Regions from separate parts of the Caballeronia sp. LZ043 genome, predicted to be linked through region 1. Evidence: predicted binding sites of a transcription regulator. Region 1 holds the regulator's gene; the other holds the start of a gene.
The links. Region 1 encodes FliA, which starts transcription of late flagellar genes. Its sites were predicted from a motif close to CTAAAGTTTNNNNNNNNNNNGCCGNTA; they were not measured.
Positions count from the first base shown of each region.

Region 2: the regulator FliA is predicted to act here: its motif matches at 4,709-4,735, upstream of motA (flagellar motor stator protein MotA).

Region 1 is NZ_JARUXT010000001.1:2,767,059-2,774,971, forward strand. It holds tRNA gene QCE64_RS12690 (tRNA-Arg) at 293-368, shown strand; gene QCE64_RS12695 (aromatic ring-hydroxylating dioxygenase subunit alpha) at 384-1,376, opposite strand; gene QCE64_RS12700 (GGDEF domain-containing protein) at 1,685-2,698, shown strand; gene QCE64_RS12705 (RNA polymerase sigma factor FliA) at 2,759-3,490, opposite strand; gene QCE64_RS12710 (MinD/ParA family protein) at 3,509-4,426, opposite strand; gene flhF (flagellar biosynthesis protein FlhF) at 4,419-6,230, opposite strand; gene QCE64_RS12720 (thiamine pyrophosphate-binding protein) at 6,554-7,913, shown strand, end outside.
Region 2 is NZ_JARUXT010000001.1:109,657-117,569, reverse strand. It holds gene cheA (chemotaxis protein CheA) at 1-2,194, opposite strand, end outside; gene QCE64_RS00560 (response regulator) at 2,270-2,647, opposite strand; gene motB (flagellar motor protein MotB) at 2,762-3,760, opposite strand; gene motA (flagellar motor stator protein MotA) at 3,801-4,661, opposite strand; gene flhC (flagellar transcriptional regulator FlhC) at 4,803-5,378, opposite strand; gene flhD (flagellar transcriptional regulator FlhD) at 5,398-5,721, opposite strand; gene QCE64_RS00535 (glycosyltransferase family 4 protein) at 6,441-7,505, shown strand; gene aqpZ (aquaporin Z) at 7,758-7,913, shown strand, end outside.

The DNA of each region.
Region 1 (7,913 bases):
CGCATGCATTGCCTTGGCGCTCAGACCGTGCGCCGAGACAAGCCGTGGGGAAAGGCTCGGTCGATTATAGACGGAACGTTTGGACGGCGGCACAGGGCAGCAGCACGACCGGACGGGCGTTTACCCGAATCGTGTGATGCTTGTGGCGCACGCGGGCATTGAGATTGCACCGCCGCGCGATGGACGGAGTCATGGAAAACAGGTATCCTCTCGGATTCGCGTGGGCCTTGCAGCTGGCTTTCTTTGAGCCGCTTGCCTTGTTACCTTGTCAAATAAGCAGCCCACCGCCGATGCGCCCGTAGCTCAATGGATAGAGTACTGCCCTCCGAAGGCAGGGGTTGCTGGTTCGATCCCAGCCGGGCGCACCAATCTCAAGCCCCCCGCTACCCCCCACCCGTCGTCCCCCATCCGAACTCCAGTTCCGCCAGCCATCTCCGGTAAGCCACCGACATCCGGTCGCACTTCTGATGCAACTCCGCATCGAGTTCCAGCGGCAAGCGCTTCGGCCATTGCGATTCGACGATCGGCGTGTCCTGCAGCAGGATCTCCATATTGAAGTCATAAAGCTCCCGATCGCTGTGCGTCGAGTCGTCTTCATGAACGGAGACGAGCCACGCCCGCGTTTCCGTCTCCGACACCGGCGACGCCACCAGCATGATGTGCAGCGCGCCCTGCCCGCCGGCGGCCATCTTCGTGAGGCTCGCAATCAACGGCCGCCTGACGCGATACACATAGTCGATCATCGCGCCGTCGTCCTGCCCCGGCATGCCGGCTGGTTGCCAGTAACGGCACTGCCGCGCTTCGAGACCGCCATCGACCGGAACGACTTCGTAATCGGGCACCTCGGTATGCGCCTGCTCGCCCAGAATCCCCGCGTGCACGAAAGAGAAATGGGCCATGTCGAGAAAATTCTCGACCACTCTCGGCGCCGATGACCTCACCGTCTGCGGTGCGAGATTGATGCGACGCCCGCCGGGCACATCGGCATCCGGATAAAAATCGAGCGCATACTCGGGCTCGCCGAAACACATCCAGACCACGCCGTACTTTTCGTCGCTGACAAAGGTCGTCGCGCAGGCGCGTTTCGGCGGACGCAGTGCGGGATTCGACGGGATATGCAGACACTGCCCCTCGATGTCATACCGCCAGCCGTGATAGGGACACGTGATCCAGTCGCGCGATACCGATCCGAGCGACAGTTGCGCCCCGCGATGCGGACAGTAGTCGCGCCACACATGCGCCGCGCCGAGACTGTCCCGCCACACGACGATGCGCTCATCCGCGACGATGAATCCTCGCGCCCCGCCCTCCGGCACGTCCTCACTGTTGCAGACCGCCAGCCATTCGCCTTGCAGGGAAGAAGCGTTGTTGTGCATTGTCATCAGCCGTAAGCAGGAAGACCGGGAAGAGTCAAAGAGTCCGCATTCGCCCCAACCGATCCTGCAGCGAGATCGCAAAAAGTAGCAGAATAGCGGGTCGCGCGACGGTGCAACCCGATGCACACCTTCACAGCGCCTCCCGCGACCGGGCCGCACATACGAGACAGCAGCACACCATAACAGCAAGAAATCACCAGCCAGGGGTTCATATGGAGCAGGCGCATCAACCGGCACGCCGGATCCAGGCTTTCATCGGGTCCGGGCACCGGAGTCCCGAACGGGAGCAGGCCACGCTTCGTGTCTGGATGGGAACAGCGGTGCTGCTCGCGTATGGCCTCTTCGCTTTGTGGCGCCCGTCGCACGATGCGTCGATGGTCGTGCGGCTCGTCGCCCTCTATGTGTCTTACGGCGCCCTGACGCTATTGGTCGTGAGCCGCGCGAGCGCCATGTCCGGAACGCGCCTGACGCTCACGACCATCGCCGATCAGGCCTTGCTCGGACTCGCGCTCGCGGCTGGCGGCGCCAGCGCGCTGCCGCTCATCTGGGTGATGTTCTGGTTCCTGATCGGCTCGGGATGCCGGTATGGCAAGCGCACGCTCGCGGTGTCCTGTACGACGGCGCTCATCGTGGTGATCGCGCTCGGCCTCGGGCAACCTTGGTGGCATGCCAACCTGCCGGCCGCGATCGGCCTGGGATTGAGCGTGCTGGGGGCTTCGGTGTATCTGAGCGTGCTCGTCGACCGGCTCGGCAAGCTCAATCTGGATCTCGCGCGCCAGGCGTCCACCGATCCGCTCACCGGCCTCTCGAATCGCTATGCGCTGGAGAAGATCGTCAATCGGGCGATGGCCGCGCCACCAACCAGCCAGGACGGCCACGACGCCGATGACGCCACCGCCCTGCTGCTGATCGACCTCGACGGTTTCAAGGAAGTGAACGACACCTACGGACACGCCGTCGGCGATGTGCTGCTGCAATCGTTCGCGCATCAACTCGAGGCGCGCCTGCGCAGGACCGATACCATCGCCCGGCTCGGCGGCGACGAATTCGTCGTGCTCGCGCATCAGGTGCGGGACCGCTCGGCGGTGCTCGCCGTGGCCGACAGCATCCACTCGGCGCTCGCCGCCATCACGTCGGTGCAGGAGCGGGCGGTATCGGTATCGGCGAGCATCGGCGCCTGCCTGCTGTCCGGCGCGACGATCGCGCGCCCGTCCGACATGAACACCGTGCTGCGCGCCGCCGACCGCGCCATGTATCGCGCCAAGAGTCTGGGCGCCGGCAAGACCGTGTTCGCCGAAACCCACGATTTCGAAACCAGCTAAACAAATGGCCCGCATCGCTGCGGGCCATTCGTCTCATGCGTCACGCGTCGAACGTCAGACTTACGCTTCGGCGCCGGTCCACGCCTGCTCGCGCAGCTTCGTGCGCAGACGCGCCACGGCCTGGCTGTGCAGCTGGCACACGCGCGACTCGCTCACTTCCATTACCGCGCCAATCTCGCGCAGGTTCAGGCCGCGCTCGTAGTACAGGCTCATCAGCAGCTTCTCGCGTTCCGGCAGCCGGTCGATGGCTTCGATCAGCGCGCCGCGCAGGCTGTCGTCCATCAGCGCGGACAGCGGATCCGAACGGTCGACGCAATAGCGGTCGAGGAACGGCTCGTCATCGGCGGAACGGTCGAAGTCTTCGTAATAGATCAGCTGCGCGCCGTGCAGGTCCTGCAACATCGACTGATATTCGTCGAGCGGCATCTTCATGTGTTCGGCGATCTCGGTCTCGCTGGCGGACCGGCCGAGGTTCTGCTCGACCTTGTGCACCGCCGATTCCACTTCGCGCGACGTCTTGCGCATGCTGCGCGGCAGCCAGTCGTTGGCGCGCAGCTCGTCGAGCATCGCGCCGCGAATCCGCTGGCTCGCATACGTCTCGAACTGCGCGCCCTGGTCTTCCTTGTAGCGGCCGGCCGCGTCCAGCAAGCCGATCATGCCGGCCTGGATGAGATCGTCGAGATCGACGCTCGCCGGCATCTTGGCGACGAGCTGAAGCCCCAGCCGGCGAACGAGCGGTGCATATTTCGTCAGCGTTTCGGACTGTGAGAGTTTGCCTTGGGCGTTATACATCTTGGTCACCTATCTTGATCACATCGACGCCGTGCTGCTCATGGCCATTTCGTGAAGCGCGGCCGCACGATGCGCCGTCTCCCGTCCGCCCTGCTCAGAGTCGCCAACCGGAATTCGCGCGTCCGCCTGGCCGTTCGCCGCACGCGCATACGGCGCGGGGCGCATCGGCCAGTGCAGGAGCTCCGCCGCAATCGCGCGGTAGTCGCGTGCCGCGGCCGTGGCCGGGAATGCTTCGACAGCGCAGCGTGAGAGTTCCTTTGCCCGAGCGACGCGCGCATCCTCGGACACATATCCCGCCTGCACCAGCGACACAGCCAGATACCGGCTTGCGACGCCCGACAGGTTGTCGAACGCGACCGCCGCATCGGCCGGGTTCTGCACGTGATTGATCAGCACGCGGAACTGGCCGATCGCATGGGCGTAGTGCAGACGCTTCATGCACGCATACGCCTCGGTGATCGCCGACGCGGCCACCCGCGTCACGACGAGAAAGTCATGCGCCTGCGCCGCGAGCGACGAGAGCGCGCCATACCGGTCCAGCTGCGCGTCGATCAGCACGATGTCCGCCGGACCGTCCAGCAACGCACGGCATTGCGCGGCGTCATGGCTGATGCGTTCATCACGCGGCGCCGCGAGCAGCGAAAAGCCGAACGGCGTGCGCCCGGCGGCCTCCGCGAGCGTGCTGCGGCCCGTCATCACCGCGGCAGCCGCGCCTGCATCCTCGATGCCGGTGAGTCGGCTGGCCGACGCCGCGTTGCGGTGCTCGTCGATCACAAGCACATCCTTGCCATGTACCGACAGCGCCGCGCCGAGATTCACCACCGTCGACGTGCAACCGATTCCCGCCGGGCCGCCCACGACCGCCACCACACGCGAGCCAGCTCGCGTGAGGAGCCGTCGCAGACCTTCTGCCTGGTCGAGCACGAACTTATCCAAAGTGCACCCCATGCATGTCGGTCGAGGCACGCGCGGACAGCGCGGAGAGCAGCGCGGGGACTTCTTCTTCGTTCGGCACGAACGGCGAGCCGTCGCGCGGAATGCAGAACGCGCTCTTGATGAGAAAACGCTTGGTCGCGACGTACAGGTTCTCCGGCACTTTCTGTCCGGTCGAGACGTAATGCACCGGCAGCTTGTAGCGGATCACCGTGTCGAGCACGCCGCCGAGATTGGTGGCTTCATCGAGCTTGGTCAGGATGCAGCCCGCGAGCGGCGGCTGGTCCGGCGCGCTCTTGTAGGCCTGCACGACTTCGTTCAGCGTGTCGCCGTGGCTCGTCGCGTTGAGCAGCAGGATGCGCTGCACCGGATGGCCCGCGCCGCACAGCATCGCAATCTGGTCGGAGACCATGCGGTCGCGCTGGCTCATGCCGATCGTGTCGATCAGCACGATATGTTTGTTACGCAGTTCGGACAGCGCCAGTTGCAGGTCGGCGCCGTCCTTCACCGCGTGCACCGACACGCCCAGGATCTTGCCGAAGATGCGCAGTTGCTCGTGCGCGCCGATCCGGTAGCTGTCGGTCGTGAGCAGCGCGACCTTGCTGGCGCCGAAGCGCATCACGCAGCGCGCCGCAAGCTTCGCCGTGGTGGTCGTCTTGCCGACGCCCGTCGGGCCCATCAGTGCGAACACGCCGCCGCGCTCCATCAGCGCGTCTTCGCTGTCCATCACCGGAATGTTGTTTTCGAGGACTTGCTGCACCCATTCGAGCGCGCCTTCGACAGTCTCCATCTCCGGCATGTTGTCCATCACCATGCGCACGAGCTGCGCCGAGAAACCGGCCGAGAACAGGCGCTTGGTCAGCGCGCCGCCCGTCGGGTTGCGGCGCTGGCGCTCGCTCCACATCAGGCCGGCGAAGTGCTCTTCCATCATCTCGCGCATCGACGAGAGTTCGTTCATCACCGTGTCGTTGACGACCTGCTGCATGCGCGCCCGGATCGCCTCGGTCACGACCGCCGCCGCATTCGCGGGCAGGCCTTCGAAGACGCTTTCCGGCGTGGCGGGCGCGGCGCCCGGCGCCGGCGTTTCAGCGTGCGGCGCGCTCGTGTTGATCTTGTGCGCAGCGCGGCGGGCTGCGACCTGCGCGGCTTCGCGCGCCCAGTCGGGCGTTTCGACCTTCTGCTGCACGGCCGGCTGCGAGACCGGTTGTGAGACCGGCTGCGGCGCCGCTTCGGCCCGGGCCGGCTGCTGCTGACGCAGCGCAAACTTGCCGGCTTCGGATTCGGTCGACCGGGCGGTCGACTGGACCGGCGCCTGCGACAGCGTCGTCACCGGCACGCCCATGCCGCGCGCAATCGCGGCCGACGGCGTGAGCGGGCGGTTCGACGGCATCGACGCCTGTTGCGCCAGGCGCTTCGCATGCTCGATCAGCCACGGGTTGGTGTCGGCCATCGTGCGGGACGTGTCGTCGGCGGAGGATGCGAAGTCGTCTTCGTCATCGGCACTCGCGCCGAACACGGAGGAAAACACATCGCCGTTCACGTAGGGGTTCGTGGCTGCCTGCTGTTTCACCGGGATCGCTGCCGCCGCCGCGGCCAGCGCCGCGCGCGACGCGCCGCCCGAACGCACCGCCTGCTCCTGCGCGGCGGGCGAGATCGAAGCGATGTCGCTGTCCGCGACCGCGACGATTTCGACCGAGCCGTCGTCCAGCGTGCGATTCGACAACACCACGGCATCGGGACCGAGCGTTTCACGAACCTGGCGCAGTGCGTCACGGCTGTTCGCGCCGATGAATTTACGAATGTTCAAACTTGCCCCCGATGAGGTGTGATACGGCGATCGTTGCGAGCGAACCGGTCTGTCTGCTTGCCGGTCCCGCTTTTCAGTGAAGCCATTATTGCGAAGTTCCCCTTGGGTCCATCGCTGGATAAAGGGTGGGAAAAAGGGGTATTTCGGCTGATGGACAGTTCGGGGCCCGAACACGGCGCGCCCGCCGCAGCCAAATGTTCCCGGGCGGCGTGTGGCCGAAGGCGCGGCCGAACGCGTAAGCTGGAGGGCACGTCGCTCACCGTCCGGCACCTCTCCGGCATCGAACCGAGGCGTTTCCGGACATTTCAAGGAGACTTCATCGCATGACGTCCGCTGCTTCCGCTGCTCCGTCCGCCGCTCCCGAAAGCCAGACGACCGGCGCCCGTCTCGTCGTCGATGCGCTCGTTCATCACGGCGTCGAGCGCGTGTTCTGCGTGCCCGGCGAGAGCTTCCTCGCGGTGCTCGACGCGCTGCACGACGAAACCGCGCACATCCAGACCATCGTCTGCCGCCACGAGGCCGGCGCGGCGAACATGGCGGAGGCGGTCGGCAAGCTGACCGGACGTCCGGGCGTGGCGATCGTCACGCGCGGGCCCGGCGCGACGCACGCGTCGATCGGCGTGCACACCGCGTTTCAGGATTCGACGCCGATGCTGCTGCTCATCGGCCAGTGCGCGCGCGATCACATGGACCGCGAGGCGTTCCAGGAGATCGATTACCGGCGCATGTTCGGGCAGATGGCGAAGTGGGTCGCGCAGATCGACGACCCGCGCCGCGTGCCGGAATACCTGAGTCACGCGTTTCACGTCACGACGGCCGGGCGTCCCGGGCCGGTCGTGCTCGCGCTGCCGGAAGACATGCTCACCGAGACGCTCGCCGCCATCCCGCCGCTGCCGCGCTACCAGCGCGTGGCGGCCGCGCCCGCGCCGGCGCAGATGGAACGCCTGCGCGAGCTGCTCGGCAACGCACGGAAGCCGTTCGTGATCGCGGGCGGCAGCGGCTGGACGGAGGAAGCCACGCAGGACTTCGCGCGCTTCGTCGAGCAATGGCAGTTGCCGGCGGGCTGCGCATTCCGCTATCAGGACACGCTGTCGAACGAGCATCCGAACTATGCCGGCGATGTCGGGCTCGGCATCAACCCGGCGCTCGCCGCGCGCGTGCGCGACGCCGATGTGCTCTTCGTGCTCGGCCCGCGCTTGGGCGAATCGACGACGGGCGGTTACGCGCTGATCGACATCCCGAAGCCGAGGCAGACGCTGATCCACGTACACCAGGGCGCGGAGGAACTCGGGCGCGTGTACCACGCCGATTTGCCGATCGTCTCGGGCATGCCGGAAATCGCGGCGATGCTGGCCGCGCTGCCGCCGCCGCCTTCCATCGCGTGGGCCGGCGAGGACGAAGCGGCACACGCTGCGTATCTCGACTGGCGCGAGCCGCGCCCGATGCTCGGCGATGTCCAGCTCGGCGAGATCATGCGCCAGCTTGCCCAGACCCTTCCCGCCGACGCCATTCTCACCAACGGCGCCGGCAACTATGCGACGTGGCTGCATCGGCATTACTCGTACCGGCAGTTTCGCTCGCAGGTCGCGCCCACCAGCGGCGCGATGGGCTATGGCGTGCCTGCCGCGATCGCCGCGAAGTCGCTGTACCCGGAGCGCACGGTGATCGCGTTCGCAGGCGACG
Region 2 (7,913 bases), 2.7 Mb from region 1:
CCTTGCGGTAATTCGTTTCGAGGTTCTTGACCACCACCTGCTGCTGGCCGACGAGTTCGTCGATCAGCATCGCGAAGCGGCGTCCTTCCGTCTGCATGATGGTGACGATGCCCTGGGTCGGTTCGGTGCGCGCGCCTTCGACGTCGAACACACTGTGCAGCGCGACCAGCGGCAGGTATTCGCCGCGCACGCGCACCACGCGCTCGCCGTTGGCGACCGTGTAGATGTCCTCGGCCACCGGCTGCAGCGACTCCATCACGAAGTTGAGCGGCAGGATGAAGATCTCGTTGCCCACCTTGACCGACATGCCGTCGAGGATCGCGAGCGTGAGCGGCAGCACGATCTTCGTCGTCGTGCCCGCGCCCTGGCGCGAGCTGATCTCGACGTGACCGCCCATCGACTGGATGTTGCGCTTGACCACATCCATGCCGACGCCCCGGCCGGAGATGTCCGTCACCTGTTCGGCGGTCGAGAAGCCCGGCATGAAGATGAGTTGCCAGACTTCTTCGTCGCTCATCGATTCGGACACTTGCATGCCCTGCTTCTGCGCCTTCGCGAGAATCTTGTCGCGGCGCAGGCCGGCGCCGTCGTCGCTCACTTCGATCACGATATTGCCGCCGTGATGCGCCGCCGACAGCACGAGCTGGCCGGTCGCGGACTTGCCCGCCGCACGGCGCGCTTCCATGGTTTCGATGCCATGGTCGAGCGAGTTGCGCACGAGGTGCGTGAGCGGATCGATGATGCGTTCGATCAGGCTCTTGTCGAGTTCGGTCGCCTGACCGAACGTGACGAGTTCCACTTCCTTGCCGAGCTTGCCGGCGATGTCGCGCACGAGGCGCGGGAAGCGGCTGAATACGTAATCCATCGGCATCATGCGGATGGACATGACGGCCTCTTGCAGGTCGCGCGCGTTGCGCTCGAGCTGCGCCATGCCGTTGAACAGACGGTCGTGCAAGGCGGGATCGAAGGTGCTGGTGGTTTCCGCGAGCATGGCCTGCGTAATCACGAGTTCGCCCACCAGGTTGATGAGCTGATCGACCTTTTCCACGCCGACGCGAATCGAGCTGCCTTCCGCCGATGCGGCGGCTTGCGGCCGCGCCTTTTTCTCGGCGTCGCCCGTTGCGGCCCTGGACGGCTGGGCGGCGGGCTGTCCCGCCGCCGTTGCCGCTTCTTGTGGTACTGCTTCGTGAGCGGCCACGGATGCAGGCGACGGTTCCGCCTGCGATTGCTTCTGCTCTTCCTGTAGCGTGGGTTGCACCGCGTACGGCGCGGCCGCTGCCGGCTGCGCCTCGATGGCTTGCGCCGCGCCGTCGCCCCGGCCGATCGTGATCTGCGTTTCATCGATCACGAAGCAGCACACGGCGACGATGTCGTCGGCGGGAACGTCCGAGTCGAGCCATACGACGTACTCGGCATCCGCCTTCTGTTCCCCGACGATGCTTCCCAGATTCCCCAACTCCTCGATCAGAGTCGTCAGGTCCTTCTCGCCCACCCCCCGTAGCGTAATTTTCAGGTGGGGTCCAACTTCCGCGCGCGGCGCGCCGGTGTGTCCCGGCGTCGCATCAGCGACGGTTCCTGCATGTGTGACGCCGTTGCTGCTGTCGGCGAGTTCGAACGCGCCGTCCCAGTTGCCGTCGTCTTCGAGAATGTCCATGGCCTGCGCCAGCACGTGCGCGGGCGGTGCGTTCGGCCCGTCGTACGCCGGCGCTGCGGCCTCGTTGTGCTCGGCGCCCGGCAACGCGGGCGGCTCGATGTGCGCTGCTACCAACGCTACGGCCGCTACCGGCGCCACGCTGGTTTCCGCGCTCTCGTTCTTCAGGCGCTCGAGCTTCGCGCAGATCGCCGACGCCGCGGCGGCATCCGGCTCCTCGCTTGCGCGGTAGGCCGCGAGCTGATCGGAGAGCACGTCCTTGGTCGCCAGGAAGGTGTCGATCATGTCGCGGCGCAGAACGAGCTCGTTGTTGCGCGCCCGATCCAGCAGCGATTCGAGGATGTGCGTGGTTTCGGTGAGCGCGGTGAAGCCGAAGGTCGCCGCGCCGCCCTTGATGGAATGCGCCGCGCGGAAAATCGCCGCGAGGTCTTCCGGATCCGGATTCGCGATGTCGAGAACGAGCAGCAGTTGCTCCATCTGCGCGAGCAGTTCATCGGCTTCGTCGAAGAACGTCTGATAGAACTGGGTAATGTCGAGTGTCATGCTTGAGTCACCGCTGGAATGCTGTTCAATCGGCGCCGTGCTGCGCGCGTTTCAATGCTGTTTTTTGCGACGTTTTCAGTGCTGCGCGTCATCCGAGAGCGCGGCGACCAGTTCGGTCAGCAAGTCCGGATCGAGCGGCTTCTCGATCCAGCCCGTCGCGCCCGCGCTGCGCGCCGCGTTCTTGAACGGTTCGCCGTCTTCGGTCGTGAGCACCAGGATCGGCGTCGCACGGTACGCGTGGTTCGCGCGTAGGGCCATGATGAGATCGAGCCCGCTCTTGCCCGGCATGTGATGGTCGGTCAGCACGAGATCGAAGCGTTCGGCGAGCGCGCATTCCAACCCTTCGTCGCCGTCGGACGCGACCGTCACTGCGTAGCCGGCCACCGCCAGCGTCGCCGAGATGATTTGCCGCATCGCGGCCGAGTCATCGATTGCCAGAATGTTCTTGATCATGTTTGTCTCTTGCCGTTGCCGTGTTGACGGTCGAAACGGGTCCGGTCTTGAGGCTGTTTTTGAGGCTGTTTTTGAGGCTGTTCTTTGAGGCCGCTTTATCACGGGCTCATGCGCTCAATGCGCCGCGCTTCTCGCCGCGATGCCTGGAATCAGTTGCCCGAGCGTCGCCGGCGCTCCGTTCGCGTCCGTGCCGTTGTCGAGCGTCGCGCCCGCGCCGCCGTCGTCGCGCAGCATCGCCAGTTCCGTCTTGCGATTGAGCACGATGACGCTGATGCGCCGGTTCTCCGGATCGAACGGATCCTTCTTGTTCAGGTTTTGCGTGGACGCGAGACCCAGCACGCGCATCACCTTGACTTCGTCCATGCCGCCCGCGACCAGCTCGCGACGCGATGCGTTCGCGCGATCCGCCGACAGCTCCCAGTTGCTGTAGCCCTTCTCGCCGCCGGCGTATTTCACGGCGTCGGTGTGGCCCTGCACGACGATGCGGTTCGGCACGTCGTTCAGCGTCCGGCCGATCTCGCGCAGGATGTCGCGCATGTAGGGCTGCACGGCGTTGCTGGAGAGCGCGAACATCGGGCGCTTCTGCGTATCGACGATCTCGATGCGCAAGCCCTGCTGCGTCGCTTCGATGCGGATCTGCTGCTTGAACTGGCGCAAGGTCGGATTGGCTTCGATGGCGGCCATCAGCTTGACCTGCAGATCGTGCAGGCGCGCCTGCTCGCGGCGTTCGAGCTCGCCCTGCGCGGCCTTGAGGAGTTCTTCGTCGGTCGTGGATGACGCGCGCTGCGCGAGCCGCGTGCTGCCTTCCGAGCGGCGCGCGGCGCCCGGCTCTTCGCTGGAGATGTCGCGGCCGCCGCCCATCAGGATGCTGTTGTCCATGCCGACGGTCTTGCCGCCGACCATCGCCGCCTTGAGCGGCATGTTGAAGTATTCGGCGATGCCGCGGCGCTGCACGGGCGAGGTCGAGGAGAGCAGCCACATGAGCAGGAAGAACGCCATCATCGCGGTCATGAAGTCCGCATAGGCGAGTTTCCAGGCGCCGCCGTGATGACCCTTGGCACCCTTGCCGACGACTCGCTTGATGAAGATGGGACGTTCGCTGTCGTTGCTCATGGCTGTGTCCTGACCGAGGGATCGTGCGCGAAGCGAGGCATCACTTCGCCTTGACCCGGCGCACGTGTTCCTCGAGTTCGGCGAACGACGGACGTTCGGTCGAGAACAGCACCTTGCGGCCGAACTCCACCGCGATCGCGGGCGCGTAGCCGTTCAGGCTCGCGAGGATCGTGACCTTGATGCACTGGAACATCTTGGTCTGCTCGGCCACGCGCTGCTCGGCCACGTTGGCGAGCGGCCCGATGAAACCATAGGAAAGGAGAATGCCGAGGAAGGTGCCGACCAGCGCCTGCGCGATCATCTCGCCGAGAATGGCGGGCGGCTGGTCCGCGGAGGCCATGGTGTGCACCACGCCCATGACGGCCGCGACGATGCCGAACGCCGGCATCGCGTCGCCGACCTTGGTCAGCGCGTGCGCGGGGGCTTCGCCCTCGACGTGATGCGTTTCGATTTCCTCGTCCATGAGGCTTTCGATTTCGAACGCATTCATGTTGCCGCTGACCATGAGACGCAGGTAATCGGTCAGGAATTCGACGATGTGGTGATCCGCGAGAATTTGCGGGTACTGGCTGAAGACCGGGCTCTTGGAGGGATCCTCGATGTCGCCCTCGAGCGCCAGCGTGCCTTCCTTGCGGGCCTTCGCGAGCAGCACGTAGAGCAGGCCCATCAGCTCCATGTACATGCCCTTGTTGTACTTCGCGCCCTTGAAGAGCGTCGGGAGGACCTGGATGGTCGCCTTGATGGTCTTGACGTTGTTGCCGAGGATGAACGCGCCGACGCCCGCGCCCACGATCATCAGAATCTCGACGGGCTGCATGAGCGCGCCGAGGTGTCCGCCTTCGATGGCATAGCCGCCGAACACGGACAGCAATGTGACGAGCGCTCCAACAAAAATCAGCACAGTCGAGTCCTCACGTTTTTGATGCGGTAAGACCGCCGTTAGGTGGTTTACGGCACTCGACTGGAAAACTTTGATGGCGTGTCCGCGCCGCCGGCAAACGTTGCAATCCGCGCCGCAGAACGGGCCCGGGCGGGTGCGGCGTCAGGCCGCAAGGCTCCGCGCCGGCTCCGCCGCCGCGGCCGCTGCCAGCGTCTTGCGCGTCTTGCCGGCGCGCGACGGCGGCTGGCATAGGCCGCACACGTAGCCCGCGCGCAGTTCGTATGCATGCGCGACGAAACGTCCGCCGCAGCGGGTGCACGCGTTGGTCTGGAGCATGCCGGATTCGAAATAGCGCACCAGGGTCCAGGCGCGCGTGAGCGACAGCACGGGTTCGTCGCCGTAGAGGGCGGCGTGTTCGAGGTAGAGCCGGTAACTTTTCACGATCGCCTGGATCGTGCTCTGCGTGCCGTCGGCGCCGCCGTGTTCATGGATGAAACGATAGATGCCGTGGAACAGCGACGAATGGATGTTCGGCTGCCAGGTCATGAACCAGTCGGTCGAGAACGGCAGCATGCCCTTCGGCGGCGAAGCGCCCTTCAGTTCCTTGTAGAGCTTGATGAGCCGGTCACGCGACAGGGTCGTCTCCGCTTCGAGCAATTGCAGGCGCGCGCCCAGCTCGATCAGTTCGATCGCGAGCGTGATCTCGCGGACTTCCGCCACTACGCTTCTGGTTGCCATCGGCCGTCCGCTTCGTGCGTCAGCCGATCTGCGCGACAGGACTGTCGGCCAGCAGGATCGCCGCATGCGCCTGCGTGAGCGCCGCGCTCTTGTCCTTGTCGGCCAGCGACGAGAGGATGGTGTGGTCGTCGAAGCGGAAACGGCACAGCAGATGGCTCGACGACGCCACTTTCACGGCCTGCGCGAGCGTCAGCGAGGACAGCACCTGCGCCACCTGCTCGGACAGGCCGAGCCGGTACATCGCCGAGACGCGGTCTTCCTGCAGAAGCCGCTGGGCGAGAAGCACATACGACAGATTCACCTCGCGGATTTCCACGAGCGTACTCGTAGCGCTGTTCGTCATTTTTTCCCCGAATCGTTACGTGGCTGGTCAGGCCGGCGGGGGAACGTTTGCTCGGTTCGCTGCAGACGCGACGAAACCGGCCCCGCACGTGTTCTCTTGTGCCAGACGATTGTCGCCGATGCTCGAAGGCGCGGCTGTCGGAGAACGTGTCCGAAGCATCGCAGGATTTCAAGGAGGTTGTGTGTAGGACTTTTTCCTACACGGCGCGGAAACGGGTCGCAACGCACCTGTGGATGCAAGAACCGGATATCGGCAGCGATTCGTCTGACTTAATGGAGGTTCAACAAGTTTAAGCGCCGCGGGCGCGTGCCAGCGGCGTCCGAACGTGCGGTTCGGCGCCCGGGAACGCTGCATGCTTAATACTGCCGCGCGGTCATTTTTCCAGATGTGTGATTCGTCTACATTGCTGACAACACTGCAATTTCTGACTTCGTAACAGCGATTGTTTCGCGCTGTAACAACGATAAGCGATTGAAAAATGACGTGAAATGCCGCTCTCGATCCCGATAATGAGCAGTAAGGGATAACCCGGTCGCGATGTAATCTTCATCTCCGGGCCGATCTCGGGCGGCGTCTTACCTGCGCGGCCCGCCCGAAATGGCATGTGTTGAGCGCTCGACCGGAGCGTGACTGCGATGCCTTAAATGACGCCTTCACCGGCATGGGACCCGAGCCTGACGCGAAAGCGCCCGCTCTGCCCGAAACAGGAGAGTCACGTTATGCGAATCGCACAAATTGCACCGTTGCACGAAGCAGTTCCCCCGAAGTTCTACGGCGGCACTGAGCGGGTAGTGTCGTACCTGACCGACGCACTCGTCGATCTGGGCCACGACGTCACCTTGTTCGCCAGCGGCGATTCGCAAACCAAGGCGACCCTGGAAGCCGCATGGCCGCGCGCCCTGCGTCTGGATCCGACAATCCGCGACGCCCTCGCGCCGCACATGCTGCTGCTCGAAACCGTCCGCCGTCGCGCGCACGAGTTCGACGTGCTGCATTTCCACCTTGACTACATGCCGTTCCCGCTGTTCACGCAGCTGGACACGCCGTTCGTGACGACGCTGCACGGCCGTCTCGACCTGCCAGAACTGCAGCCGATCTTCAACACGTTCACGAAGGCGAACGTGATTTCAATCTCCGACAACCAGCGCGGACCGCTGCCGCAGGCCAACTGGCTGAACACGGTGTATCACGGTCTGCCGAATGAACTGCTGACGCCGCAAACGAGCAAGAAGCCGGAATACCTGGCGTTCCTCGGCCGTATTTGCCCGGAAAAGCGTGCTGATCTGGCCATCAAGATCGCGGCGCAAAGCGGCCTGCCGCTGAAGATCGCCGCCAAGGTGGACAAGGTCGACCAGGAGTATTTCAAGACCACGATCGAGCCGCTGCTGTCGCATGCGGACGTTGAGTTCATCGGTGAGATCAACGAAGCGCAGAAGCCGGACTTCCTGTCGGGCGCCAAGGCCCTGCTGTTCCCGATCGACTGGAACGAGCCGTTCGGCCTGGTGATGATCGAATCGATGGCTTGCGGCACGCCGGTGATCGCGTTCAATCGCGGTTCGGTGCCCGAGGTGATCGACCATGGCGTGACCGGCTTCATCTGCGAGGACGTGCAAGGTGCCGTGGGCGCGTTGCAGCGTCTGGACGAACTCTCGCGCACCGAGATTCGCGCGCAGTTCGAACGCCGCTTCAGCGCGCAGACGATGGCGCAGAATTACGTCGACAGCTACACCGCCATGCTCCAGGCCGCGAAGCGTCCGGTGCTGCGCCAGGTTGCCGTCGGCTAAGCAGCCTTCCCACGCATGCGGCCTTCGATGACCGCAACGAGAACCGCCCTTCGGGGCGGTTTTTTTTCGTCTCAGGCTTGCGGAGGGGGCCGTAACCGAACAATCCTAAAATTCTTCCAGACGTGGTGAATTCGCCGATTTATCAAACAAATTTGACAATTTGCAAAAGAAAGCGCGCTTAAACTGCGCTCGATGCGCTCATTCAGTGCTCTTTTCGAAACAGCGGCAATCACATTTCACGAAGGCGGAAACATGAATTTATCGAAACGTCTTGGGGCCGAAATCTTCGGTACGTTCTGGCTGATCCTGGGCGGCTGTGGAAGCGCCGTGCTTGCCGCTGCCTTTCCCGAGCTCGGGATCGGGTTCGCGGGGGTTGCGCTGGCATTCGGCCTCACCGTGCTGACCATG